Linked DNA regions of Candidatus Vesicomyosocius sp. SY067_SCS001. The protein of the gene in region 2 binds, or shares a complex with, the protein of the main gene of each other region. Links are inferred from orthologs where the notes say so. Each region holds a gene or a part of one and is shown on either strand. Other genes may lie near its edges.

The links.
Region 1: the proteins of ssb (region 2) and sbcB are in contact, whole or in part, in a crystal structure (PDB 3C94), measured with the Escherichia coli proteins. The link is inferred for Candidatus Vesicomyosocius sp. SY067_SCS001 from one-to-one orthologs.

What each region holds. Positions count from the first base shown.
Region 1 is NZ_CP054877.1:884,738-902,694, reverse strand. The notes cover bases 11,453-14,312. They hold sbcB (exodeoxyribonuclease I), read right to left. Parts: upstream 13,664-14,312; coding sequence 12,242-13,663; downstream 11,453-12,241. Other genes in these bases: HUW60_RS04275 (cold-shock protein), read right to left, coding at 13,914-14,117; nth (endonuclease III), read right to left, coding at 11,540-12,172. In the rest of the region: HUW60_RS04360 (dihydrolipoyllysine-residue acetyltransferase), read right to left, coding at 1-184; HUW60_RS04355 (ABC transporter ATP-binding protein), read left to right, coding at 295-1,209; HUW60_RS04350 (ABC transporter permease), read left to right, coding at 1,212-1,961; HUW60_RS04345 (hypothetical protein), read right to left, coding at 2,039-2,293; ppk2 (polyphosphate kinase 2), read right to left, coding at 2,290-3,201; glycerol-3-phosphate 1-O-acyltransferase PlsY, read right to left, coding at 3,309-3,899; folB (dihydroneopterin aldolase), read left to right, coding at 3,954-4,307; folK (2-amino-4-hydroxy-6-hydroxymethyldihydropteridine diphosphokinase), read left to right, coding at 4,288-4,782; HUW60_RS04320 (thiol:disulfide interchange protein DsbA/DsbL), read left to right, coding at 4,785-5,402; thiD (bifunctional hydroxymethylpyrimidine kinase/phosphomethylpyrimidine kinase), read left to right, coding at 5,395-6,147; hisC (histidinol-phosphate transaminase), read left to right, coding at 6,144-7,217; HUW60_RS04305 (Nif3-like dinuclear metal center hexameric protein), read left to right, coding at 7,218-7,958; HUW60_RS04300 (aspartate-semialdehyde dehydrogenase), read left to right, coding at 8,573-9,595; imidazoleglycerol-phosphate dehydratase HisB, read left to right, coding at 9,824-10,402; imidazole glycerol phosphate synthase subunit HisH, read left to right, coding at 10,409-11,023; HUW60_RS04270 (DEAD/DEAH box helicase), read right to left, coding at 14,932-16,758; and 2 more genes. UniProt on the Escherichia coli protein: Degrades single-stranded DNA (ssDNA) in a highly processive manner.
Region 2 is NZ_CP054877.1:481,585-493,245, reverse strand. What follows is about bases 161-2,972. They hold ssb (single-stranded DNA-binding protein), read left to right. Parts: upstream 161-1,223; coding sequence 1,224-1,721; downstream 1,722-2,972. Other genes in these bases: metH (methionine synthase), read left to right, coding at 2,388-2,972; HUW60_RS02350 (hypothetical protein), read right to left, coding at 1,802-2,197; HUW60_RS02360 (MFS transporter), read left to right, coding at 161-1,190. Outside these bases: HUW60_RS02365 (outer membrane protein assembly factor BamD), read left to right, coding at 1-14; more of HUW60_RS02360, read left to right, coding at 33-160; more of metH, read left to right, coding at 2,973-6,041; transcription antitermination factor NusB, read right to left, coding at 6,278-6,703; ribH (6,7-dimethyl-8-ribityllumazine synthase), read right to left, coding at 6,706-7,209; ribBA (bifunctional 3,4-dihydroxy-2-butanone-4-phosphate synthase/GTP cyclohydrolase II), read right to left, coding at 7,221-8,294; HUW60_RS02325 (riboflavin synthase), read right to left, coding at 8,297-8,884; HUW60_RS02320 (ABC-F family ATPase), read right to left, coding at 9,018-10,628. UniProt on the Escherichia coli protein: Plays an important role in DNA replication, recombination and repair. Binds to ssDNA and to an array of partner proteins to recruit them to their sites of action during DNA metabolism. Acts as a sliding platform that migrates on DNA via reptation.

The DNA.
Region 1 (17,957 bases), 400 kb from region 2 along the record:
TGACTTCAATTTTCGTAATAATACCTGTAAAAGGGCTTGGAATTTCCATAGAAGATTTGTCTTTTTCCAAGGTTACTATACTATCATTCGTGTTTATTTTGTCTCCAATATTTACTAAAATCTCAATTACTTCAACTTCATAAAAATCACCAATATCAGGTAGTACTATATTTTTTATGTTCATCATAAGTTCTGTATGTTTTGGGAAATAATTTAAAGTGGGTAATTATCGCAAAAATAGCTAATAAAAGGGGATAAATGTTAAAATGTTTTGATTTTTATTCTAAACTCATTATGTCTACTGCATTACTCATTAAAGGTTTAAAAAAGACTTATGCTAATCAATTAGAAGCATTAAAAGGTATTGATCTTTGTGTTGATCATGGTGATTTTTATGCATTGTTAGGCAGTAATGGTGCAGGAAAGACAACAGTTATTGGTATTATTTGCGGGTTACTTAATAAAACTTCAGGTAGTATTAAGGTATTAGGTTTTAATCAAAGTAGTCATGTTAATCAGGTGAAAAAATTAATTGGATTAATGCCGCAAGAATTTAATTTTAATCCTTTTGAACCTATTGAGGAAATTTTGATTAATCAAGCAGGTTATTATGGCATTGCTAAGTCAAAAGCTAAAATTCAAGCTGAGTTTCTACTCAAAGAGGTAGATCTTTGGGAAAAACGTTTTGATATGGCTAAATCATTATCAGGTGGTATGAAGAGACGTTTAATGTTAGCAAGGGCTCTCATTCATCAACCCAAGATATTAATTCTTGATGAACCTACCGCAGGTGTTGATGTTAAAATACGCCATTCAATATGGCGTTTTTTGAGTAAACTTAATCGCCAAGGTATGACCATTATTCTAACTACACATTATCTTGGAGAGGCTGAGTTACTTTGTCGTAATGTTGCTATTCTAAATAAAGGCAAAGTGATTAAGCAAACTAGTATGAAGGCATTATTGTCACAAGTTGACCAACAAGTGCTGATTTTAGAAAGCTTAGCTCAATTACCTCAGACTATAACAAGTGATAGGTTTAAATGCGAACGTTTAGATGATCATTCATTACAAGTTGTATTGAATTCAGATGTTAGCATTACCAGTGTGTTATATAATTTAGATATACAAGGTGTTAGTGTGGACTATATTCATAGCGCTCAAAATCGTTTAGAAACTTTATTTTTATACTTAACTAACAAGGAGTAATGATGTGGATTTCTTATAAAACTATTGTTATTAAGGAAATTTTAAGATTTTCTCGTATTTGGGTACAAACTATTTTTCCACCTATTATCACTACGTCACTATATTTATTAATTTTTGGCGGTTTAATGGGCAAGCGTATTGGTGATATGCAAGGTGTGGATTATTTACATTATATAATTCCTGGGGTGATTTTAATGACGGTGATTACTAACTCTTATACTAATACAGTAACATCGTTTTTTTTAGCAAAATTTAATCATAGCATTGAAGAATTATTAGTAGCACCTGTGTCTTATTGGGTTATTTTATTAGGTTATGTATCTGGTGGTGTATCGCGAGGCTTTGCAGTTGGATTGGGGGTTTCTATTGCTATGAGTTTTTTTATTGACTTTGAAATAAATAATATGCTAATTGTGTTTATTATTTTTTTATTTACCTCAATCTTATTCTCATTAGCAGGATTTATTAACGCTATTTTTGCCCAATCGTTTGATGATATATCTATTGTTCCTACTTTTATTCTTATGCCTATGACTTATCTTGGCGGTATATTTTATAATGTAGAAATACTACCACAATTTTGGCAAAATATATCTAAATTTAATCCTATTTATTATATGGTTGATAGTTTTAGATTTGGGTTTTTAGGCGTTAGTACTTCTGAGTTTTGGGTTTCAATTTTAGTCTTATTGAGTATAATTATTGTATTGTCAATAATTGCATTTTGTCTATTAAAAAAATGTGAATATTAAAACTTAATGTATTACATAGCTATTATTTAAAAGAAAAATTACTAAAAATATTATGATAAACTAGTTAAGAACTGGAATTATTTTAAAGATTTTTTTTTCTTTGCTTTTTTTACTTTCTTTTTAGAAAAATACTCTATTTTCTTGTCGTTGTTTTTTTTACTTTTTTTGATTTTTTTAGCTAATTTTCTATACTGTACATCTAACTCTTTTCTTAATTTTACTATTTTATTAACAGATTTTTGAGCTTTTTCAGTCGCAATTAAGGCTTCAATTTCTGCCTTTCTTGCAATTTGTATAGCATCTTTTAATTGTTGTTTTTTATTTGATATCAAATATTCTCCTTATTTTTATATAAATTACTCACACTTCCAATAATTTTTGAATCAGGCTTAAAAACTATTTTACTATCTTTATTAGGATAATCTAGATAGTAAAGAAAATGCCTAATACAATTAATTCTTGCACGTTTTTTATCATCTGATTTTACAACAATCCAAGATGAATCAGCGGTATTGGTGTAAAAAAACATATCTTTTCTAGCTTTGGTATATTGTTCCCATTTTGTTAATGATTGTAAATCAATTTCACTTAACTTCCATCTTTTTAATGGGTCATTTTTACGTAGATGAAATCGCCTTAACTGCTCTTGATGACTAACAGAAAACCAGTACTTAGAAAGCATAAAGCCGTCATTAACTAGCATACGTTCCAGTAAAGGTGCTTGCCGCATAAATTCCAGATATTCTGAGTTTTTACAAAAGCCCATAACACGTTCTACACCAGCTCTATTATACCAAGATCGGTCAAATAGCACCATTTCTCCATTTGTAGGAAAATGTTTAATGTAGCGTTGAAAATACCATTGCCCTAGTTCTACTCTTGATGGTTTTTCTAAAGCAATAACACGTGCAGCACGAGGATTAAGGTGCTCCATAAAACGCTTAATTGTACCGCCCTTTCCAGCTGCATCACGGCCTTCAAATAATAAGATAATTTTTTTATTGTAATTTTTAATCCAGTCTTGTGCTTTTAGTAACTCTGTTTGTAATAAATATTTTTCATTTTCGTATTCTTCAACGTGCATCTTTTTAGCATAAGGGTAATCTCCTGCTATTTCTGATAAGCTTAACAACGCATTGCCAGACATGACATTATTTTTATGCATAACATATTTGTTATTTTGTAATTTTTTTATCTTGTTTTTAGCATCTTTTTTACTAAATTTTTTCCTTATTAACATAGTATTGTAACGTTTAAATTTAAATAAATTTATTATTATAATATTATATATCTAATAATGAAGATATGGTTTTTTGTTTTAATGAGTAAATGTTAAGATTTTAAGTGTTATTTGATTTTATTTTCTTGATTATTGAATAGTCTTTTAATATTGCTTTTATGAGTGTAAAAAATCCATATACATATTGAGATAATGACATAAGTAGCAATCAAATTATTAGTAATTAGATAGAAATAAACTGGCGTGAGTGTGGTAGCTACTAGTGTTGATAATGATGATATTTTTAGTACTTTTGCCACAAAAATCCAAGTGATTATAAAGCTCAGTCCAGTAGGATAACTAAGGGCAAGTAAAGCACCTAGGAAGGTTGCAACTCCTTTTCCGCCTTTAAAACTAAAGAAGATGGGGTGTATATGACCTAAAAATGCTGCGAAGATAATCCAAGTAATATTAAGTGTATCTAAGGTTAAGTAGTGGGCAATTAATACTGGAATCATACCTTTAAGCCCATCTCCAATGAGTGTGATGACAGCTGCTTTTTTCCCGCCTATTCTAAGTATATTTGTAGCGCCTGGATTGTTTGATCCTTGAGTTCTAGGATCAGGTAGATTAAGTATTTTACAGATAATAATGGCTGTTGAAATTGAACCAATTAGATAACTAAGGATAATAATAGTAAAGAATAACTCAGGTAACATAATGTTTCTTTTGGTTTAATTGGATTAATAATTTTATCTGCTTAAAATTTTATAATGGATATTATATTTATACAAGGATTAAAAATTGATACAGTTATTGGTATTTATGATTGGGAGCGAAAAATTCGTCAAGATATTGTGTTAGATATTGAAATGTCGGCTAATATTAAAGCTGCTAGTAAAACCGATCATATTAATCAAGCCTTAGATTACAAGGCAGTATCAAAACGATTAATTGATTTTGTTCAGTGCAGTGAATTTCGATTGGTTGAAACTTTGGCTGAAAGAATTACTCAAATTGTATTGAAAGAATTTAAAGTTACTTGGATAAAACTTACCTTGAATAAAGGCGAGGTATTGACAGGTGCTCAAGGAGTAGGTATTGTTATTGAACGTAGTAATGGCTAATATTCATATTAATATTGGTTCAAACCAAAATCGTAGGGAAAATCTATCCAAGGCGATTTATGCTATTAAAGTAATGTTTAAGAATACTATTTTTTCTAAGGTTTATGAGTCTAGAGCATTTGGTTTTAAAGGTGATAATTTTTATAATGTTGGTATTAATGCGACCACTAATTTAATAATTGTTGAGGTGGTCAATATATTACATGACATTGAAGAAACTCTTGGTAGGGATAGGGAGGCGTCAAAATTTTCATCCCGTTCAATTGATCTTGATTTAACTTTATATGATGCAGTTATTGATCAAAATTACAACTTACCAAGAGATGATATTTTAAAATATAATTTTGTTCTTATGCCATTGGCAGAGTTAAACCCAAATTTAGTTCATCCACAACAACATCAAACTTATACTCAGTTACAGGCAACTATGGGTGGATTAAAATCGTATAATATTAGCATCTTAAATATGGAATAATTATGAAAAAGATATTATTTATTTTACTTATTGCATTTTCTAGTTTTGTATTTTCGAAAGATTATGAAGCTGGTATAGATTATATAGTGCTTAATAAACCTGTTAAAACTATCACGGGTGATAAAATTGAAGTGCGTGAGTTATTTTGGTACTACTGCATACATTGTTATAATCTTGAACCACTTATAAATAGTTGGCTTAAAACCAAACCTAGTAATGTTGAATTTGTACGCCAAACAGCTATTTTTTCTAAGCGCTGGTTAAATGGTGCAATTTTTTATTTTGTGTTAGAAGAGTTAGACTTAGTTGAAAAATTGCATGAGGAGTTATTTGATGTAATTCATGTAAATAATAAACGTTTTAATTCTAAAGAGAGTTTTGTTGATTGGGTGGCAAGTTTTGGTGTTAATAAAAATAAGATAGTAGCAGCATTGAACTCTTTTAATGTGAAAATTAAAGTAAATAGATCTAAGTTGAGTACACTTAAATATAAGATTACAGGCGTACCAGCTATTATTATTAATGGTAAATACTTGACCGATGCAACATATGCAGGTTCGCATATTAATATGCTTAAAGTGGTAGATTTTTTAATCAAAAAAGAAAGTAAGTTTGAATAATGCAGTTTTAGTTTTATCAGGACTTGACCCTTGTGGAGGTGCAGGATTAGTTGCTGATATTGAAAGTATCAATCAATTTGGCGTAACACCCCTGGTTATTATTACCAACCTTACTGTACAAAATACAGCGTCAGTTGAGAATTTAATTGAGGTGGATTGCAATTTTATTATCCAACAATTTGAGTGTTTACAAGTTGATGTTGATTTTAAAGTGGTAAAGATAGGTTTATTATCTTCAATTCAGCAAATTAGAACTATTGCTAAGTTGGTTAAAAATAAAATTATAGTGCTTGATCCAATTGTGAAATCTAGTAGTGATTTTGATTTTTTAGATAGTGTTTTAATTGATTCTTTAAAACATCAATTATTGCCAATGGTAACAGTTATTACGCCTAATTTAACAGAATTACAAATTTTGGCGGGCGAACAGGATGAGCAAAAAGCTATTAAGAAACTTTCTTATAATTGGATTTTACTCACAAAAACTGACTCATCTGATGATGTGATTGAACATTGTTTGTATCACTACGGAACACTCATTCAAAGTTTCTCTTATCAAAAGCTACCAGGTAGTTATCATGGTTCTGGTTGTACACTTTCAAGCGCAATGAGTGCATTAATTGCATTGGGTTTGGATATTGAGATTGCAAGCAAGCAAGCATTAGACTATACATATCAAACTTTGTTAAATGCTAAAAGTATTGGTAAAATGCAAATGCATCCAAATAGACAAAAACCATTATGAGCTTTATCAATAATTGGTTGAGATCTGATATTAAGATGATCCATGCTTATTATGTGCCAATTTCTTCTAATATGGTAAAAATGGATGCTATGGAATCTCCATTTTCTTTATCTGACGAACTAACAGATCAATATTTAACCTATTTAGTTGATGCACAGCTTAATCGCTATCCAAGCCCTAGTTCAGATAAATTGAATCAAACACTTAGATTGTTGATGAATATTCCTAAAGAATTTGGTGTATTACTAGGTAATGGTTCGGATGAACTAATTCAATTATTAGCTTTGGCATGTGATACTGGAGATACTGTTTTAAGTGTTGAGCCTAGTTTTGTGATGTATGAAATGATTACAAAATTTACACGTCTTAATTATCAGAGTGTTTTATTAACAGATGATTTTGAGATTGACGATGATACTATGCAAAAAGCAATAAAAACTTATAATCCTAAATTAATTTTTATTGCTTATCCAAATAATCCAACAGGCAATACGTTTAATCGAGAAATTATTGAGCATATTATTAGCTCAACTAAGGCAATGGTTGTGCTTGATGAAGCTTATTATGCATATACAACAGATAGTTTTTTAACCGATATTGCCAAGTATCCAAATTTAGTTTTACTTAGAACAGTTTCTAAAATAGGTTTTGCTGGTTTACGTTTAGGCTTGTTAATTGCTACGCAAGATACAGTAAATCAATTAAATAAATTACGTTTACCTTATAATATAAATATTTTAACTCAAGTTAGTGCTAATTTTCTTTTACAAGAAAAAAATACTATTAATGCTAATGTTAGTGTTATTCTTGCTCAACGTCAGTTATTGTTTGATGCACTTGTTAAAATAAATGTTTTAAAAGTTTATCCGTCACAAACAAACTTTATTTTATTTAAAGCTCCTAATACAAATATTTTGTTCGATTTTTTGAAAGAAAATGGCGTTCTAATTAAAAATTTAAGTCTAAAAAAGAAATTAATTAATTGTTTACGTGTAACGATTGGCACTGAAGAACAAAATCAAAAATTCATTAATATTGTAAAAAAATTCTATATCTTACAAAGGGTGTAAATGATTGATAATAAAATCCTATCTGAATATTGTCATGATTATCTTGATGTAGATATATTTGATGATTATTGTCCAAATGGTTTGCAAATTGAAGGGCGTCAACAAATTAGAAAAATCATTGCTGGTGTTAGTGTTAATCAGGATTTAATTGAAAGAGTAATTGATGAAAAAGCTGACGCTCTATTTGTTCATCATGGATTGTTTTGGCAAAATGAAAGCTTAGTAATTACCGGCATTAAAAAAAATCGCATCAAGATTTTACTAGAGAAAAATATTAATCTATTTGCTTATCATCTTCCTTTGGATGCTCACCTTATAGTTGGTAATAATATTCAACTAGCAATGCATCTTAATATTGTTAATCCAACTCCTATTAGAGATACTTTGGTTTGGCAAGGTGAAGTTAAATTATCACTTATTGAGATGTCTCAAGTAGTACAAGATATTACACAACGTATACCTTTAGTATTTGGTAATCTTAACCAACAAATTAAAAAAATTGCATGGTGTACTGGTGGTGCTCAAAGCTATATTAAACATGCAATTAATATTGGCGCTGATTGTTTTATTACTGGAGAAATATCAGAACAAACCCCAGCTATCGCCAAAGAGAACAATATTGCTTTTATATCTGCGGGTCATTATGCTACTGAACGTTATGGAGTGCAAGCCTTATGTCAACACTTGAGTGAAAAATTTAACGTTAAATATCAATTTATTGATATTTATAATATCGTATGAAAAATAAGTTTTAAAGTAAGAACTAAAATCAAATTTATTTAAATTTATCAAAAATTTAAATGGTATTTATTATTAGTGTATCGTCATACTACTCGTTTATTTTAGTTTTTAGCATAGGGGCTAAAACATATTTTATGTATGCTATACATAATGATTTTTTGATGTTGGTATTTGTTTTATTATGAAGGAGTATTGAAATTGTTATATTTCCATAGTGTTGATTTTTATAAGCATTATGCTTATGTATTATTAATGTTTTTATGGTTATATCCCTGTTCTAAGTATTAATTTTTAATTATATTTAATGTTATCTCTTTTTGGATTTTGGCGGAAAATTTATATTTATATTAACATTAGTCAAATAATATTTATACAGGAAAGTTGTAAAGCAATGTAGTTGCTTAGTGTCAAATTCAACTTTAACAAAAATATTTTTAATGTTAGATGCGTAACCATAGTTTCCTTTTATGAAAGTAAGTCTTTTAAATTGACAAAATATAAAGTTCACTATCTTGAATAGTGAGATAAAATAAAAATAACCTGCTTTTGACGAATAAAATATTGATTAAAACTCAAGTATAATACTATTTATATAACTTATAAATTATAATTTTATGAATAAAAAGTATGATGTTGCTGTTGTTGGTGCAACAGGTGTAGTGGGAGAGATGATTCTTTCTATTTTAGAACAGCGAAATTTTCAAATTAATAGTTTATATCCTTTAGCGAGTGCTAATTCTACTGGTAAAAAAGTATTTTGTCAGGGTAAAAGTTGGATGGTGCAAGATTTAAATAACTTTGATTTTTCACAAGTGCAAATTAGTTTGTTTTCAGCTGGAGGTAGTATTTCTAAAAAATATGCACCAATTGCAGCTGATTCAGGGTGTATTGTGATTGATAATACGGCGTATTTTCGCCGTGATAAGGATATTCCATTGGTTATACCAGAAGTAAATCCTCATGCGATTATAGATTATACAAAACGTAATATTATTTCGAATCCTAATTGTTCAACCATTCAAATGTTAGTAGCACTTAAGCCGATCTATGATGCAGTAGGGATTAAGCGTATTAATGTTGCTACTTATCAGGCGGTATCTGGTTCTGGCAAGGAGGCAATTACTGAACTAACAGATCAAACAGTTAAATTATTAAATGGCCAAGAGATTGATATTAAGGTTTATCCAAAGCAAATTGCGTTTAATGTTATTCCACATATTGATGTTTTTCAAGACAATGGTTATACCAGGGAAGAAATGAAAATGGTATGGGAGACTCAAAAGATTTTTGAAGATGAAACTATCTTAGTCAATCCAACAGCAGTTCGTGTGCCAGTTATTTATGGCCATTCCGAGGCAATTAATATTGAAACTAGAAGAAAAATTACTGCAGCTGAAGCTACTAAGATTCTATCAGAAGCAAAGGGTGTGACAGTTATGGATAAGCGTGAAGATGGTGGGTATGCTACGCCATTTGTTGAGGCAACTAATCATGATGATACGTTTGTAGGCCGTATTCGTGAGGATATTTCTCATGAAAAAGCTCTAAATTTGTGGGTAGTTTCTGATAATATTCGTAAGGGTGCGGCGCTTAATACCGTGCAGATTGCTGAAATTTTAGTTGAGGAGTATTTATAAATCTTGATATCATAAAAACTATTTATTAAAAGTTTTTGCCAATTATTTTGTTTATACCTTAGGAGTAATTTGATTGTTTTATGCAAGTGTTATTGGTATTTTGATTATGTTGGTTATTACCAAAATTATTAGTTTTATAATTGTTTTAGCTTTATCCCTTTATATTGTTATGGTAATTATTTTTGTCAATAGTTATAATAAAGAATTATTTTAATTTGCAGAATAAATATGATTAAAGTATCTAGAAAAACCAATGAAACTGACATTATTGTTGAGTTAAATTTATATGGGATGGGTAATGCAAGTATAGATACTGGTGTTCCATTTTTAGATCACATGCTGGATCAAGTTGCACGGCATGGATTAATGGATTTAACTATTAAATGCGATGGTGATATACAAATTGATGATCATCATAGTGTTGAAGATATTGGTATTACATTAGGACAAGCCTTTGCTCAAGCAGTAGGTGATAAAAAAGGCCTTATACGTTATGGCCATTCTTACGTGCCGTTGGATGAATCTTTGTCGCGAGTTGTATTGGACCTTTCTGGTCGTCCTAGTCTAAATTTGAATGTAAGTTTTACACGTGCTATGATTGGCACCTTTGATGTTGACTTGATTTCAGAATTTTTTCAAGGATTTGTTAATCATTCTTTAGTTACATTGCATATTGATAATATTAAAGGAATTAATTCCCATCATCAGGCTGAAACCATCTTTAAAGCATTTGGCAGGGCATTACGTGTGGCAATAACAGAAGATGAACGTCAAGAAGGTATTCCTTCAACCAAAGGATTACTTTAAGTATTCGTGCAAAGTATTGCAATTATTGATTATGGTATGGGCAACATACGCAGTGTGAAAAAAGCACTTACATATGTTGCTCCTAATGATAATGTATTTATAACTAATAATACTGATTTAATTATGGAGGCTGATCGCATTGTTTTTCCAGGTCAAGGAGCAATAGGTGCTTGTATAAAAGCATTGGTAAAATATAAATTAATTAACGTGATTAAGCATTGCGTTAGTGAGAAGCCATTTTTGGGTATCTGTTTAGGTTTACAACTCTTATTTGATTTTAGTGCGGAAAATGGGGGTACCGATGGCTTATCTATTGTAGAAGGTAATGTTGTAAAGTTTTCTAATAATCTTAAAGTACCACATATGGGTTGGAATACAGTTAAACAAACAATAGAACATCCACTTTGGCATAATATTGATGATAATACACGTTTTTATAGTGTACATAGTTACTATGTAGAACAAAATAGCAACAATGTAGTTGCTGGGTTGACTAGTTATGGAGTTGATTTCACTTGTGCTATTGCTCAAGATAAACTGTTTGCAGTACAGTTTCATCCTGAGAAATCACAATATGATGGGTTGCAGTTACTTAGTAATTTTGTCAATTGGCGAATTTAGTAATTTTTTTGTTAAAGGATTTATTTTATTTAATTTTATGAATTATCTAGATCAACAATAAGCTGATTTTTCTCATTTGTAAAAATCTAAAACCAACTTTTATTTTGAATGGCATTTGTTAGTGAAAAAGCATAAATTAGATTAATCAATTTTTACATAGATAAAATTTAGCTTATTTTTTGTAAATCTTGTTTTCTGTAGATGCTTTTTATCTAAATAAAAAGATTCAAGTAAAGTCAATATAATCAGGATTATTTATTACTAGATTATAAATTTTTATAATGATTGTTAGTCTAAAACAAAAAAATAGTTATTGGTAATTTGATGAAGTTTAGTAAACTAAGTGCTTATTTATAATTAGTGAATTTAGAACTATCTTTTAAAAGATAAAAGTAGATTACACATGTAAATATTATTTATGTTATTTGAGTTTCTAATTGGTTGAACCGCTGCTTGTTTAAGGATTAAGAGATTTTTGCTATTGTGTTCTATCTTGAACATGGAATATTTAAAAAATTATAAGTTTTTTTCTTCGTATTCACAAAGATCAAGCAAGATACACTCTGTGCATAATGGAGATCGAGCTTTACAGGTATAACGTCCATGTAGAATCATTAAATGGTGTGCAGGTACTCGGTATTCATTAGGGATGAATTTAACCAATTTTTTTTCTACTTCTAATACAGTTTTACCACTTGCAATAGCAGTGCGGTTGGCTACACGATAAATATGTGTATCCACTGCAATAGTAGGATGGCCAAAGGCAGTATTAAGAACAACATTAGCAGTCTTACGACCAACACCAGGTAGTGCTTCTAGTTCTTTACGAGTTTTTGGGACGCTCGAGTTGTATTTTTCAATCAGAATTTTACAAGCTTGTATAATATGTTTGGCTTTTGAGTTAAATAAGCCAATAGTTCTTATTGTATCTCGAAGTGTATTTTCCCCTAGTTTAGAAATAGTTTTAGGTGTATTGGCAATTGGAAATAATTTGTCAGTTACCTTGTTGACACTTTTATCGGTTGCTTGGGCAGACAATGTTACGGCCACTAATAGTTCAAATGGTGTTGAATAGTTTAATTCTGTGGTTGGATTTGGTATCTTTTTAAGCAACCTTCCAAATATCTTTGTGCGTGTCTCGGCGTTCATTTTTTCTTTGCCTATTTTTTTTCTTAATGCTAAACATTATACCTTATATTTAAATCTAATGAAAATACCCTAAAAGAACGACTTGCTATAAGTTTCAAGTTGTTTCCATAATTTTTCTTGATTTGGGTGTTGTTTCCTGATTATGTTAATTCGTGTTAGATAATCATCAATGGTTATATATCCATTTATACCTGTTTGGACTCTTTCTTGTACAGTTTTGAACCATTCTTCTTTTTCGTTTTCAGTTAGAACGTCTGGATAGTTCCTAGCTTTGAAGTGCATTAGTAATTTTGAGAGTCTCTCGTCTTTAAATTTTGGATGAAAGTTTTTTAATTTATTAGTAGATAAAGTTTGGATTTGATTGCAAAGATGTTTATCTTTATTGTCGTTAATAAAATCATCATATAATGCTTGATCAACATCAGAACTTTGTGGACGTTGTTGATCATTTCTGTATAAATCTTGTACAACTTTGCTAATTACAATCTGATTTTCTTTAATAAATTCAAGTCGTTGAAGACAAGTACTCATATCAATTTTCAATTGTTTAATAATTCTTGACTCAAGTTTATAAACATTAGGAATAAACATTGGACTTTTATTAAAAATTAGTTCTTTAATTTGTAGTCCTTTCATTTCTTTTGATAATGCAGATTGATTATTTTTAGTAAACATTAGAGTTTTAAGTCTTTTAATGTTAAGTTCTAGTAAAATACAGGGATCCTGATCAAGGTTAAATACAAAGACTCGATCATGATATGAATGATAAGCAAGAGCAACTGATAAACGTGTACAAGAAAGAGTAGTAGGATATATTCCTGAGGTGTATAACATCGGTTCAAATAGTTTGATTTTTTCCTTAATTGTTTTCTTCTTTCTTAAACTAAATGCATAATCAAATAATTGTGGTTGTGTTTTTTTGATGATTTTTGCTATTGCAATAGTAGCATATACATCAGCTAAAGCGTTATGTGCATTTGTATGCTCAATGTCATTAGCCAGTGATAATTTATCTAATTTAAATATTACCTTATTTTGTTCATCATAAACCCATTTAAGGCTTGTGTCTTTTTTAAGTGCATAACATAAGCGTACAACGTCTAATATATCCCAGCGAGTATTACCATTTTTCCAATGCCAAGTATAAGGGTCTATAAAATTACGATACAATGTGTGACGAGTGAATTCATCATCAAAACGAATTGAATTGTAACCTACAATACAGGTATTTGGAGTTGAAAGTTGAGCATGAATTTTTCTAATAAATTTATGCTCAATCATTCCTTTTTGCTCACATAATTGTGGGCTAATACCAGTTATAAGACAGGTTTCAGGTGATAGTAAGCAATCATTGGTGGGTTTGCAGTAAAACATCTGTTCATTTATAATGTTAAAATTCTCATCAGTCCTGATACCAGCAAATTGAGAGATTCTATCTATTTTGGGAGAAATTCCAAAAGTTTCGTAGTCATACCAATAAAATGTTTTCATAAGTACACTAGTTTAGTGTATTAGTTGTTTACGAATAGATTTCTTATGTTTTAATCTTAGTAAAAATCGTCTATTATATCTAATTTCCGAATATCTTTAAGATAAGGTATCAATATTGATTTTTTATTATTAATATCTTTGACTATTTTAATATTTAAAATAGTCAACATATAATTATATGTTGTTTGTAACAGTAAATAGTAGTAATCCCAGTGATTAAACTGGGATTACTACTTAAATATGCAGTAATTTACTTTGGAAAGACATTAACAGCTTGTGGGCCTTTTTCACCATCTTCTAAGTCGAATTCCACTTCTTGACCTTCTTCTAATGATTTATAGCCATCGCCTTGAATAGCGCGAAAGTGAACGAATACGTCTCCGCCACTTTCTTGTTCAATAAAACCAAACCCTTTTTTTGCGTCAAACCATTTGACTTTTCCTGTTGTAGACATTGTGTTCTCCTATAAGTTAAAAATTACCGAAAAAATAGACCACCTTTATAGAGTACGAAAACCGACAATGAATCAATCAACAACATAGATATAAATAGTAGCTGCAACCCAAAACTAATTTTTTATAATGAGCATATTCTTTACAGCACTTTTTATTTTAGCATATATTTTTGCTATTATAGAATAATATTTATTCAAAATAAGTATTTGTCAGGTTATTAAAGTTTTATATTTTATTTTCTTGTGAAAACGCATAATAAGTTTGTGATTTTTAGTTAAAAAATTTAATCTGATAACTTATTTAATATAATTTATCAGAAAATATATTAAATAATAAGTTTTAAGTCTAACTAATTTTAGTAGACTAAAAGCCTAGGACTTTCTATAGTGTTAATATATGTATAATGAATAATACAATGATTATTAATATATATTATAGAGAATAAAGATATCTTTTAACATGTCTTATTTGATAAGACATGTTGCTGTAAAGCTAATAATGATCGTATATGAAATAAAATTAATTATTTCATATAATAATAGCGATAAGATAAATTCTAGTGATGAAAGTGATCGTGGGTGGTAAAAATTCAACATCGTTTGGTTTATTGTGATGACTAATGGCGTCATAATTATGATGTATAAGTAGCTTTGATTGTTTCTTCTGAAATAAAGTATAATGTCAGTGTCAGTAATAATTACAGTATTTTAGTTAATTCTAAAGATGAAACACGCTTAAAGAAAGATTCTCATTAATAAATTCAAACTAAATTAAAATTAGGAAAAACGCGTCAATTTCATTACATTTTAAATCTTAATATGATAATCTTGGTTTTCTACTGTGTTTATCATATCTTTTGTTTTTACTGTGATAGTTTTTATTATTACGTTGGTTATTGTTTTTGCTCTTGGATAATTTCCCAGGACTAAAGTTACGTTTTTCTGTTCGTCCTACAATTGTATCTTTGTTATTTTTTTCAGTGAGTTCTACAATATTTAAGCGTTTACCACAAACTATAGTTTTTTGTAAAATTCCAAATACTTCATTTGGTATTTTAGCCGGTAAGTCAATAGTTGAGAAATGATCAAAAATTTGAATTGATCCAATATATTCATTATCCATATTGATCTTATTTGCGATAGCACTTAAAATATTACTTATTTTAATATTATTATTATTACCCACTTCAATTTTATAGCGACACATTGGTATTTTCGGAAATTTTTTTAGTGGCTTAGCTTTTATGGGGATTATTATTTTTTCTTTGGGTGTTTGATTGGATACAAAGTTTGACTCCTTCTCTGATAATAGTAATGGTTCATTGCCTTGTGCAATATATGCCAAGGCAGAAGAAATTTGTGAGATTTCAATCTTTGGATTTTCTTGTTGGAATTCCCCGACTAATTTTTTAAATATTTCTAAGTTTTGATTGCTAATAGTTTGTATTATATTTTGTTTGAATGTTTCAATTCGTTTGGCGTTAATAATTTTTACGCTAGGTAGTTCAATAGGGGTTATTTTTTGTCGAGTAACATGTTCAATAGTACTAAGCATACGTCTTTCACGGTTTGATACGAATAAAATCGCTTCACCTTTTCGACCTGCACGTCCTGTTCTGCCAATACGATGTACATAAGATTCAGCATCTTGAGGGATATCGTAATTGACCACGTGAGAAATGCGTTCTACATCTAAACCACGGGCAGCAATATCGGTAGCAATTAGGATGTCAATTTTTCCCTGTTTGTAGTTATTAATAATACGTTCCCTTTGATTTTGTTGAATATCTCCATTAATTGCATCTGCTGAAAAACCCCGGTCAGATAGTTTTTCTGTTAATTCTACAGTGAGTGTTTTGGTTCGAACAAAAATAATCATTGCATCAAATACGGTCACTTCAAGAATACGAGTTAATGCTTCTAGCTTTTTTGATAAGCCGCCAACCATACAGTATTTTTGGGTTATAGTGGTTGCTGTTTCTGTCTTTGTTTTTATTTTAATAATTTTTGGTTGGTTTAAAAATTGTTTAGCTATCTTTTTGATAACATTTGGCATAGTAGCAGAAAAAAGGGCAATTTGTCGTTGTTCTGGAATGCGTTTCATTATCCATTTAATATCGTCAATAAATCCCATTTTAAGCATTTCATCGGCTTCATCTAGTACGAAGGATTTGAGATTGTCTAGTTTTAAAGTTTTTTTCTCAATATGATCCATTACTCGACCAGGTGTTCCAACAACAGCATGTACACCACGTTTTAGAGGACGTAGTTGAATATCATAAGATTGCCCTCCGTAAATAGGTAATACGTGAAAACCTTTCATACCTTGTGCATAGGTTTGTACTGCTTCTGATACTTGAATGGCAAGTTCACGGGTAGGTGCTAAGATTAATAATTGTGGTGCATTAATGTCTAAGTTAATTTTGTCAAGTAACGGGAGGACGAATGCTGCTGTTTTCCCTGTTCCTGTCTGGGCTTGCCCGATAATATCTTTGTTATTTAATAAGTGAGTTATGCATTGTTCTTGAATTGGGGAAGGAGTTTCATAGCCAATAGAGTCTAATACATCTAAAATAGTATTAGATAATCCTAAACGTTCAAATTTGGACGGTGATTTTTGGTCAGATTTATTTTCAGACATGTGATTTATAAGACAAATGAAGATCAGAATTATACCTAATTTAGGTATAATTTTAACGAACTATATTAATTTTTAATTATATTTATAATTACTAAATAATAAAATATTACTTATTAGCTGCGTTACTTGAATGATTCTATATGTTACGCTAGTATCAGTGGTGTTAAACTATGTCGTTATAGTTGCATTTATTCACTTTACTGATGTAGTACAATACTAATTATTAACTGCAAATATTGGTCATATTAAAAGCAAAGAACCTTTATTAAGGCATAAATATGGATGTTATTACAATTGTAATAACATAAGTGAAGAGTAGTTAATGAGTTATATTTGAGTGAATTATTTGATGTAATAAGTGCCCGTATTCATGTTAATTTTTTCTATGTTTGAGTATCGTATATTGTATAGGAAAGGTAAACATAGAAAACGCTGTTTTAACTATTTTTGTGGATTTTGGATTTATTGCATAGAATAAATTAACTGGGTTTAGTTGTTTTAAACAGTTCATCTAGTGATGTGATTAATTATATTAGTAAATATAGATAAACATTTAAAGTTCAAAATGATTATAATAATTCATTTATTTTACATGAATTATAGATAGGATTATGAAAACATTTAGCGCTAAAGCACACGAAGTCAAAAGAGATTGGTTACTCATTGATGCTGATGGTCAAACCTTAGGTCGTTTAGCAACTAAAATTGCTTTTCGTCTTCGTGGCAAACATAAACCTGAATATACACCACATACGGATATTGGTGATTATATTGTTGTCATTAATGCCTCAAAAATTAAGGTAACAGGTAATAAATTTGAAGACAAAATATATTATCACCATACAGGATATGTTGGTAACTTAAAATCAATAGCGTTCAAAGACTTACAGACCAAAAATCCAGAGATAATTATCAATAAAGCGGTGAGGGGTATGTTGCCAAAAGGTCCTTTAGGAAGAGATATGTTTAAAAAAATGAAAGTTTTTGTAAACAGTGAGCACACACACGGTGCACAACAACCTAAAGTATTAGATATTTAAGGTGAAAAACATTATGGTAAAAACAGAAATTTATTATGCAACAGGTAGAAGAAAAACATCAGTAGCTCGTGTTTATATGAGTAAAGGAAAAGGTGTTTTTATAGTTAATAAACGTCCAATGAATGAATATTTTGGACGTGAAACTTCTTCAATGATTAT
Region 2 (11,661 bases):
CTTTGAAGAACTAAGGTTATTAACCTACTCCGATGAATAAACAAGAAAGAGTTTTCACGTTTAAAATTTCTTTAATCATGGCCACACGTATGTTAGGCTTGTTTATGATTTTTCCTATATTTTCAGTCTATGCCAGTAAATACACCAATACTACACCTTACTTAATAGGTTTAGCTATTGGTATTTATGGCTTAACTCAAGCATTATTACAAATTCCATTTGGTTATTTGTCAGACAAGTATGGTAGAAAATCCATGATAAATATTGGTCTTATTATCTTTTTTATTGGTAGTATTGTGGTTGCTAATTCAACAGATATCATAGGAATTGTTATTGGTAGAGCCTTGCAGGGTTCAGGTGCTATTTCAGCAGTACTGATGGCATTTTTAGCAGATTTTATTAGCGATAATCAACGTTCTAAAGCCAATGCTTTTGTGGGTGTACAAATAGGCATAGCCTTTATGCTAGCCTTATTACTAGGCCCTATTATTAGTGCTAAATTAGGTATCTCTGGCTTATTTTGGATTATTGCTTTGCTTTCTATTATTGCTTTGATTATTGTTAGTACCATGCCAGACATTAAACCTAAAGAACAATATACTTTATCAATTGTAAACATTAAAAAAGTACTAAATATTGATTTACTACGACTAGATTTTAGTATTTTTGCACTACATTTAATTTTAACTTGTGCTTTTATCGCCATGCCAATTGTTTTAGAAGAAAATAATATTATTGACATTAAAGATAGTTGGCAAATATATCTACCTATTATCATGTTATCTTTTATTGGTATGTTACCAATGGTAATCTTAGCTTCCAAACATAAAAAAATTAAGCCTGTGTTCTTAAGCGCTATTACATTATTGATTATTAGCCAAATTTTGTTTTATCAAACACAACTTACATACACTTCATTTTTGATCTTCCTAACTTTATTTTTTATTGCTTTTAATGCATTAGAAGCTATTTTACCTTCACTCATAGCCTCAGGTGCAAGCGCTGATAAACGTGGATTGGCTATGGGATTGTATTCTACATCACAATTCTTAGGTGTATTCGTTGGCGGGATTTCTGGTGGACGTATTTACAACATATTTAATCTAAATAGTGTATTCTTATTTACTACATTTATTGCAATTATTTGGTGGATAATCATCCTTACAACAAAGCAAAAAACACCCCGTTAAACAAACAGCAAAAAATTAATTGGAGCAAAAAAAATGTTAGGAATCAACAAAGTAATTTTAATAGGTAATGTAGGTCAAGATATAGAATTAAAATATACCTCTGATGGTAGATCAATAGCTAATTTATCCGTTGCAACTAATGAAAGATGGATAGACAAGAATACAGGGCAAAAAGTTGATAGCACTGAGTGGCATAGAGTTAATTTATTTGGAAAATTAGCTGATATTGCTAGTCAATATCTACACAAAGGTTCTAAAATTTACATTGAAGGTAAATTAAAAACTCGAAAATGGCAAGACAAAACTGGTGCTGATCGTTATATAACTGAAATAGTTGTATCTGGCTTTAATGGCACATTACAAATGTTAGATAGTCGCCACGATAATACTGATGATATGAATAATACGCTCCAACCTCAACAATCATCCCCTTCTTCTACATTTGCATCACAACAAAAGACAGTACTGCCAATATCAGACCCTATCACACCTGTTGAAAATTCTGAATTTGATGATGACATTCCTTTTTAGGAAAAGGGGATATAAGGCTCGACAATAAAGCAATAAAAAACCAGCACTAGTGCTGGTTTTTTATTAATCATAATTTGATATTACTTAACTGTTGGTACTACTGGTTTAGTAACTTTAGGTGCAACACCAGGCCCCCATGGGGTATTTACATAACCATTTGGAGCAAAACCATAGCCATTACGTCCATAGCCATTACGTCCATAGCCATTACGTCCATAGCCATTACGTCCATAGCCATTATAGTTGTTGTTCCAACCATTATCATCGAATTCATCAAACATATTACCCATTTCTTCTGCATACCAACGAGGATCCCAAAAATCATACGGGTTATAGCCAAATATACCGTTATCTTCTTGGTAACCATAACTATTATGGTGGTTATACCCATTTCCCCAAGGAGAGTTATTACCACTCCAAAATGCATTCACACTTATAGTAAATGTCAATAATACTATTGTAAAAAAACTTTTCATTGTTACATCTCCATTTAATAAAATTAAAGTATATTATAACATAATAATATATTAACACCTAAATAAAACTAACACTTAAAAAATATTGATTACATGAATAAAAATTCAAGATAATTATAATATTTTATTCACTATAACCTTTCCATTTATTGTAAATTAGAACTTGTTATATACTTGTATAATGCTAAATATGAATATAAAACAGATATTAAAATCCCTTTTAGATAAAAGAATTTTAGTACTTGATGGTGCTATGGGAACCATGATTCAACAACACAAATTAACCGAGAAAGAGTATCGTGGCGATCGTTTTAAAAATTGGCATATATTAGTTCAAGGTAATAATGATTTACTCTCACTTACTCAGCCTCAGATTATCAAGAATATTCATAAAGATTATTTAAGAGTCGGGGCTGATATTATTGAAACTAATACTTTTAATGCTACTCGAACTTCTATGTCTGATTATAAAATGGAAGAATTGGCCTATGAAATTAACCTTGAAAGTGCTAAAATTGCACGTCAAGCAACAGATGAATTTTCAAGTGCTAAAAAACCAAGATTTGTTGCTGGTGTTATTGGTCCAACTTCACGCACTTGCTCTCTATCACCAGATGTAAATGATCCTGGATTTAGAAATATTACCTTTGACGAGTTAGTTGATGTTTATATAGAATCCGCCCGTGGCTTGATTAAAGGTGGGGTAGATATTATTTTAATTGAAACCATTTTTGATACACTCAATGCCAAAGCTGCTATCTTTGCGATTAAACAGGTTTTTGAAGACGACGGGATTGAGTTACCCATTATGATTTCTGGTACCATTACTGATGCTTCTGGTCGTACTCTATCTGGACAAATGACTGAGGCTTTTTATAACTCATTGCGCCACGCTAAACCAATCTCTATTGGGCTTAATTGTGCACTAGGACCTGATTTATTACGCCAATACATAGCTGAAATGTCACGCGTAGCTGATACCTATGTATCAGCTCATCCAAACGCTGGACTACCCAATGAATTTGGAGAATATGATTTAAATGCTATAACCATGAGTGAACAAGTTAGTGAATGGGCAAGATCAGGTTTGGTAAATATATTAGGGGGTTGTTGCGGATCAACTCCTGATCATATTAAAGCAATTGCTGACTCAATTAGTAGGATACCTCCTAGAAAGATTCCTACTATTAAACTAGAATGTCGCTTATCAGCGCTTGAAGCTTTTAATATTGGTAACGATTCACTTTTTGTAAATATTGGTGAGCGCGCTAATATTACAGGTTCAGCTAAATTTAAACGTCTTATTCTTAACCAAGAATATGAAAAGGCGCTGGATATTTGCCGCACACAAGTAGAGGAAGGCGCACAAATGATTGATATCAATATGGACGAAGGTATGCTTGATGGTAAAACTGCTATGATCCGCTTTATGAATCTAATCGCCTCAGAACCTGATATTGCTAAAGTTCCATTAATAGTAGACTCTTCTAAATGGGAGATTATCGAAGCTGGACTTAAATGCACGCAAGGGAAATCTATTGTCAACTCTATTTCACTCAAAGAAGGTAAGGCTAAGTTTATACAATATGCCCGTCTATGCAAACGCTATGGTGCAGCAATTATCGTTATGGCATTTGATGAATCTGGTCAAGCAGACACACAATCTCGAAAAATTGAAATCTGTACAAAAGCCTATCATATTTTAGTTAATAATGTTAATTTTCCACCAGAAGATATTATTTTTGACCCTAATATTTTTGCGATAGCAACAGGTATTGAAGAACACAATAATTATGGGATAGATTTTATTGAAGCCACGCGCGCCATTAAAAAAAATCTACCTTACGCTAAAATATCTGGAGGAGTATCCAATGTATCATTTTCATTTAGAGGTAACAATACCGTACGTGAAGCGATTCATTCAGTCTTTTTATATCATACTGTAAAAGCAGGCATGACTATGGGTATCGTTAATGCAGGGCAATTAATGGTTTATAATGATATTCACCCAGAACTTAAAAAAGCTGTTGAAGATGTTGTATTAAATATCAACAAACAAGCAGGCGAACGTTTAGTTGATATAGCCTCAAAATTTTCTAACACATTCGAGCAAAAAAATAATAAACAAGATCTAAAATGGCGCACATGGGCAGTAGAAAAACGCCTAGAACATGCTTTAGTCAAGGGTATTACTACATACATTAATAAAGATACTCAAGAGGCATTTGATAAATTAGGTCGTCCTATTCTAGTCATTGAAGGCCCACTTATGAGTGGTATGAATGTAGTAGGTGATTTATTTAGTGATGGAAAAATGTTCTTGCCTCAAGTGGTGAAATCAGCTCGAGTTATGAAAAAATCAGTAGCTTACTTAGATCCATTCTTAGAAGCTGAAAAAGAAAATTGTGTCCCCAGCTCACAAGCCAAAATTTTAATGGCAACGGTTAAAGGAGATGTACACGATATTGGTAAAAATATTGTTAGTGTGGTACTTTCTTGTAATAATTATAAAATTATTGATCTAGGTGTAATGGTACCTATCGAAACCATACTTGAAACTGCTAGAAAAGAGAATGTAGATATTATTGGTTTATCAGGGCTAATCACACCTTCACTAGATGAAATGGTGTTTGTTGCTAGAGAAATGACTCGTCAAGGTCTTAATTTGCCCTTAATGATTGGTGGTGCTACCACTTCTAAAGCACATACAGCCGTAAAAATTGAGCCAGAATATAACCATGGAGTTTTTTATGTAAAAGACGCTTCTAAATCCGTTGGCGTAGCAACTGCCCTACTCTCAAAAACCCTTAAGCAGAAACTTTTAAATGATACAAAGATCGAGTATGAAAATATACGTAAGCGTCGTATCAATAAAGGTAAAAGTAGACTTATTTCTCTAGAAAAAGCTAGAGCTAATAGACCTAATATTTCTTTTAACTCTATTATTAAACCTAAAAAATTAGGTATTCATGTTTTTAAAGATTATGATTTAGCTGAAATTTTCAAATTTATTGACTGGGTACCATTTTTCCAAACTTGGGAATTAACCGGTAAATTTCCTAATATATTAACGGATAAGATTGTAGGTGAATCTGCTAGTACACTATTTAATGATGCTAAGGTTTTATTTAAAAAAGTAATTAATGAAAAACTACTTACGGCTAATGCCGTTATCGGCATTTTCCCAGCTAATAGTATCAATGAAGACATTGAGTTGTATGATAAAAATAACGAAGTTATAATAACCCTTAACCATCTACGTCAACAATTAGACAAAAAAGGCAACACTCCAAACTTTTGTTTAAGTGATTTTATTGCTTCAAAAGATAGCGGCATCAATGATTATATGGGTGCCTTCGCTGTTACTACCGGTATTAATATTGAATTATTAATTACTACATTTAAAGCTGACCACGACGATTATAATTCAATCATGATTAAAGCCATAGCTGACCGTCTAGCAGAAGCTTTTACCGAACTTATGCACTTTAAATTACGTACCAATCTTTGGGGTTATAGTTTTGAGAGATTTGATAACAATCAACTTATCCAAGAAAAATTTGATGGTATTCGCCCTGCTCCTGGCTATCCATCTTGTCCTGAACATAGCGAAAAAGAAAAACTCTGGACACTACTTGACGTTAAAAATAACACTGGCATGATATTAACCAGCTCGTATGCAATGCTACCAACTGCTAGCGTTAGCGGTTGGTATTTTGCAAACCCTGATGCTAGATACTTTGGCGTGGCAAAAATCAATCAATCACAATTAAATAATTACGCTAAACGTAAAAGTATTTCGTTAGAACAAGCAGAAAAATTACTATCACCTAATTTAGAATAGGAATACTTACAAAAAAATTAAACATTAATTGTTTAAAGTTTCTAACTACTTAAACAAACCCATGTTAAAGCGTGCTATTCTAGATATTATTAAAATCACCAAAATAGTTAAATTATTTAAGTAAATATATAAATTACTTGCAAATTTTAATCAAGCAATTTTGTCAAATACAATAAATCTTTTGGTTAGTAAAAAACAAAAACTTATGATTATAAAATATATATCTAGATTTATTTTTAGTTGATTAATTCAATTTTTCTAAGCATTCGTGCTAATTTATCTAACGAAACGTTAATAAGTTTATATGAACCTTCTGCGCCATATAATTTTGCCAATACAAGTGATTCATTAATTACGACTTTATAAGGCACTTCTGAGTTAAATTTAAGTTCAAAAGTACCTAGATATAAAATAGAATGTTCAACAGATCCTAGCTCTTCAGTTCCCCGACTAATGCTAGATGTAATTAGCTCATCTAATACAAATCTATTTTTAAGGATATTGATAAATAAATTTGAAAAGAAAACTTTTGAAATTTTGCCTTGTTTTTGGTTTAGAAATTGTTGTTCAATTTGAAATACTTCACCACCTGACACTAGATATTGATATAATGCTTGTATCACACGTTCGCGGGTACGTTGCTTTGGAGTTTTAAAGGGCATAGTTAAAAAGATTGGGTATCTGCTTGTTGCATTAAATAAAGCATTATAATCATCGCCATAGTTGCTTCTTCGCCTTTATTTCCCTTATAACCACCAGCTCTAGCAATAGTTTGCTCCATGTTATTTGTAGTAATAACACCAAAAGTGGTTGGAATTTCATACTGATAAGAAACATTTGATACACCTCGAGCGCATTCATTACAAATAAACTTAAAATGAGGAGTTTCACCATTAATCACAGCACCTAAAGCTACAATACCATTGTATAAGTTTTTACCATTTATTTGTTGACTTGCTAATTTTTTAGCTAATAGTGGAATTTCAAATGCGCCAGGAGCATAAAATACATTGATATTATTATCATTAATACCATATTTGATTAAAGTTTCTTGTGCAGCTAATAATAGATTATCACAAATATCTTGGTAAAAATAACCCACAATAATGGCAATTCTTTTCTTTGAAAGAAAATCTCTACTACCGTCTTTATTAAATTTAAATTCCATTATTGTTTCCCTTACTTATTAGTATCTATATATTCAGTCACTTCTAAACCAAAGCCTTTTAAGCCATAAAGCTTTCTAGGATTACCTAATATTTTCATTCTTTTAACCCCAAGATCAGATAAAATCTGAGCACCAACACCATAAGTTTTAATATCATCATGAATATCACCATTGACGTTGTCAATATTTTCTAAAATACTTTGGTTAGTTTGCATTCTAAGTAACAATAAAACACCACTGTCTGACTTAGCAATATGCTTTAATACAGCATCAACGCTAAAACTATTTGATTTTTCTCTTAATACATCCTTAAAAGTATCTTCCATATGTACACGTACGTACGTGTCAGTATTACCATTAATTTCACCTTTAATCAAGGCTAAATGAGTTTCATTGTGAATACTATCAAAAAATGAAATTAGTCTAAAAATGGCAAATTCGGTTTTAAATTCACGTTCGTTAATACGCTCGATAGTTTTTTCATTTTCAACTCGATAAGAGATTAAGTTTTCAATCGTGCCTAACTTAATATTGTGTTTTTTAGAAAATATTTCTAAATCATTACGTCGTGCCATTGAACCATCTTCATTTAGAATTTCAACAATCACACTAGCTGGTTCAAATCCTGCAATACGAGCTAAATCACATCCTGCCTCAGTATGTCCTGCACGAATTAAAACCCCACCTGGTTGTGCCATAAGCGGGAAAATATGTCCTGGTTGTACAATATCATCAGGCTTGGCATCTTTTGCCACAGCATCTAATATTGTTTTAGCTCTGTCTGCTGCTGAAATGCCTGTGGTTACGCCTTTTATTGCTTCAATTGAAACAGTAAAATTAGTACCATTCGAATCATTGTTTTGTGCAACCATAAGTGGTAAATTAAGTTGCTTACAACGTTCCTGTGTTAATGTTAAACAAATTAAACCACGACCATGAGTCGCCATGAAGTTAATATCTTCTTTAGTAACAGTTTCAGCAGGGATGATTAAATCACCTTCATTCTCACGGTCTTCATCATCCATGAGGATAATCATTTTGCCTTGGCTATAATCTTTTAAAATTTCTTTAATGGTAGATTTCATAACTATTTTTTTTCAAAAAATAATAATTGCTCAATATGTCTAGCGATAATATCAACCTCAAGGTTAGCCTTGCTATTTATTTCTAACTCACCCAATGTTGTAGTTTTTAGAGTATATGGGATAATATTAATATCCAATACACAGTCATTAATATTATTAACTGTTAAACTAACTCCATTAATACAAACAGAACCTTTCTTAGTGATATATTTTATCAAATTCTTAGGTGTTATCATTTTAAAACGTGTTGATTTACCTTCAATACATCGTCCAACAACCTTAATAATACCATCAACATGCCCACTAACTAAATGTCCATCAATGCCTTTATTAAGTTTTAATGTTTTTTCAAGATTGACCAAACTATCAACACCTAAATGGCTAAAATTTGTGCACCTAAGAGTTTCTTCTGAAAGATCGACTTTAAAATAATCATTATCTATTTTAATAGTAGTTAAGCACACGCCATTCACGGCAATGCTATCACCAATTTTTACTTCATCAAAAAATGATTTCTTCGCTTGAAAGCAAAATGAACCTAGTTCAATACTTTTAATTTTGCCAATAGCTTGAATAATACCTGTAAACATTTACTTATTTTTTTGGTTAAAATAAAAACTTTTATTTACACTAAATAACATTAATAAACAATCAAATCAATATTAAAGTAACACGTTTATCTTTTTTAAAAATTAAATTAAAAAGCTCTAAGAGTTTATTTTATTATTTACTAACTAAATAATCCTCATAATTACCAGAATAATAATGCATGCCATCTTTTTTAAGTTCTAATACCTTAGTAGAAAGTGAAGAAACAAACTCCCTATCATGACTAACGAATATTAAACTACCTTTATAATTATCCAATGCTAAATTAAGTGCTTCAATTGAGTCTATATCAAGATGATTGGTAGGCTCATCCATTACCAATATATTGGGTTTCTGTAGCATGAGTTTACCAAATAACATCCTGCCTTTTTCACCACCAGAAAGTGTTGTAACACTTTTTCCAATATTTTTTTTACCAAATAACATTTTTCCTAGCACTGCACGCATTGCTTGTATATCATCTTTTTCACTTTTAAATTGACTCATCCAATCAAGTACGCTCATATCAATTTCAAATTCTTTACTATGGTCTTGTGCATAATAACCAATATTAATATTTTCACTCCACTTAATCTTACCTTTGTCAGGCTTTATTTCACCAACTAAAGTTCGTAACAACGTAGTTTTTCCAATACCATTTTGGCCAATAACCGCAATTCGATCACCTGCTTCAAACAAGAAGTTAATATTTTTTAAAACTTCAATCTTACCATCCTTTTCATTATCTCCTTTGGGATTAAAGCTCTTAGATAGGTTTTCAACCTCTAATATATTTCTATGTATCTTTTTTTCTTGGTTAAATATAATATATGGACTTACTCTTGAAGAGGGTTTAATATCATCTAATGTGATCTTATCTAATTGTTTTAACCTTGAAGTAGCTTGTTTAGATTTAGAGGCATTAGCTGAAAAGCGAGATACAAAGTGCTTTAGATTTTTAATTTTAACTTCTTTTTTAGCATTGTCAGCTTGCATTTTTTCTTGAATAGCAGTTGACGCAATCATAAAATGATCGTAATTGCCAGGAAAGGTACTAAGTGCACCATAGTCTAAATCAGACATATGTGTACATACACCATTTAAAAAATGTCTATCATGAGAGATAATTATCATTGTTGCCTTTCGTTCCTTTAACACATCTTCTAACCAACGGATTGAGTCAATATCTAAATTATTTGTAGGTTCATCAAGTAATAAAATATCTGGATCTAAAAATAATGCTTGAGCTAATAAAATACGTAATTTCCAACCTGGTGCAATTTTATTCATTAAACCATAATGTTGCTCTTCTGGAAAATCTAAACCTAATAATAATTCACTAGCAGAAGATTCAGCCATATAACCATCCATTTCTGAAAATTTCATTTCAAGCTCTGCAACCTTTATACCATCCTCTTCGCTCATTTCAGGTAGGGCATAAATTCTATCTCTTTCTTTTTTAATTATCCATAGCTCATGATGTCCCATAATCACAGTATCAATTACGCTAAAATTTTCAAAAGAAAATTGATCCTGGCGAAGAATACCTAAACGCTCTCCATCGCTAATATGAACTGTGCCATTACTAGGAATAAGTTCACCTGTTAAGATTCTCATAAAAGTTGATTTACCGCAGCCATTCGCACCAATTAAACCATAACGATTACCGTCCTGAAATTTAATAGAAATATTTTCAAATAAAGGTTTTTCACCAAACTGCATAGTAATATTGGCAGTAGAAATCATAAACTTATTTTTATTTTTACAAACGAAAAAAGAATATTATCCCATAATAGTAATAAAAAAGCCCAACTAATAGAATTATAAATCTCACCTTGGTGAATATAATTCAATAAAATAATTAATTGTTAGGAACTTATCTTTGATAAGAATAGTTTAATTATCGATAAAATCTACTTTTTCCTGTTTTAACATTGTTTATCTTTATTTGGATACTATGTTTTATACATACTAACGGATATTCTTTTAGTTATGGATATCTTATAAAATAAGTTATTTTTATTATTTTAGGGGCTTAAGTGTTAGTTACATTACAATAAAATTTTCTTTGTATTTTTACAAAAATTATTTTTTATTATTACATTGATATACTTACTGATTGGTGTTTTTCCTATAATTTATCGAAAAAAACTGTCAAAGGTTAAACGTGTTTGTAATAAATTTATGTTATTTAAACTTCAGTCTTTTGAAATAATTTTATTCATGGTAGGATTTTTAGTTAAACAAGAAAAAGATTTAAAAAATTCAATATAAGATTTATTAAAACGCTTATCATTATTGGGGGTCTACTACTAGTATCAGACTTATGTGCGACTTTTATTACCTCTATATTTGCTTATACTATTTAACTGGGCACAGGTGTGTGAGGTGTGACTAATTTAAAAACAATTATTCATAGTTGGTGTAAATATTATTGCTATTGTTATCACTATCCTTTTCAAATTCTTAATTGAGTCTAACAGCTAACTTTCTTTTTGACAAAAAAGAAAGTTAGCTTAACAAAGTCCTAATAAAGTGGGCAAACTAAACATACATTAGCTAGTATTGCTAGGAGTGGTTAAACTAGATTTTGGTAATGACATTTAACAATATACCAAATTTACAGAACTACATACTGATATGATTTCTACTATCTTTGGAGAAACATATATTGTTTACCTTTACTTATATTATACTTAGAGCTTTAAAATTTACCAAAAAATACACTTAAAAATAATCGTGAATATAAGTCTTATGTTAGCCTTTGGTATTTATATAG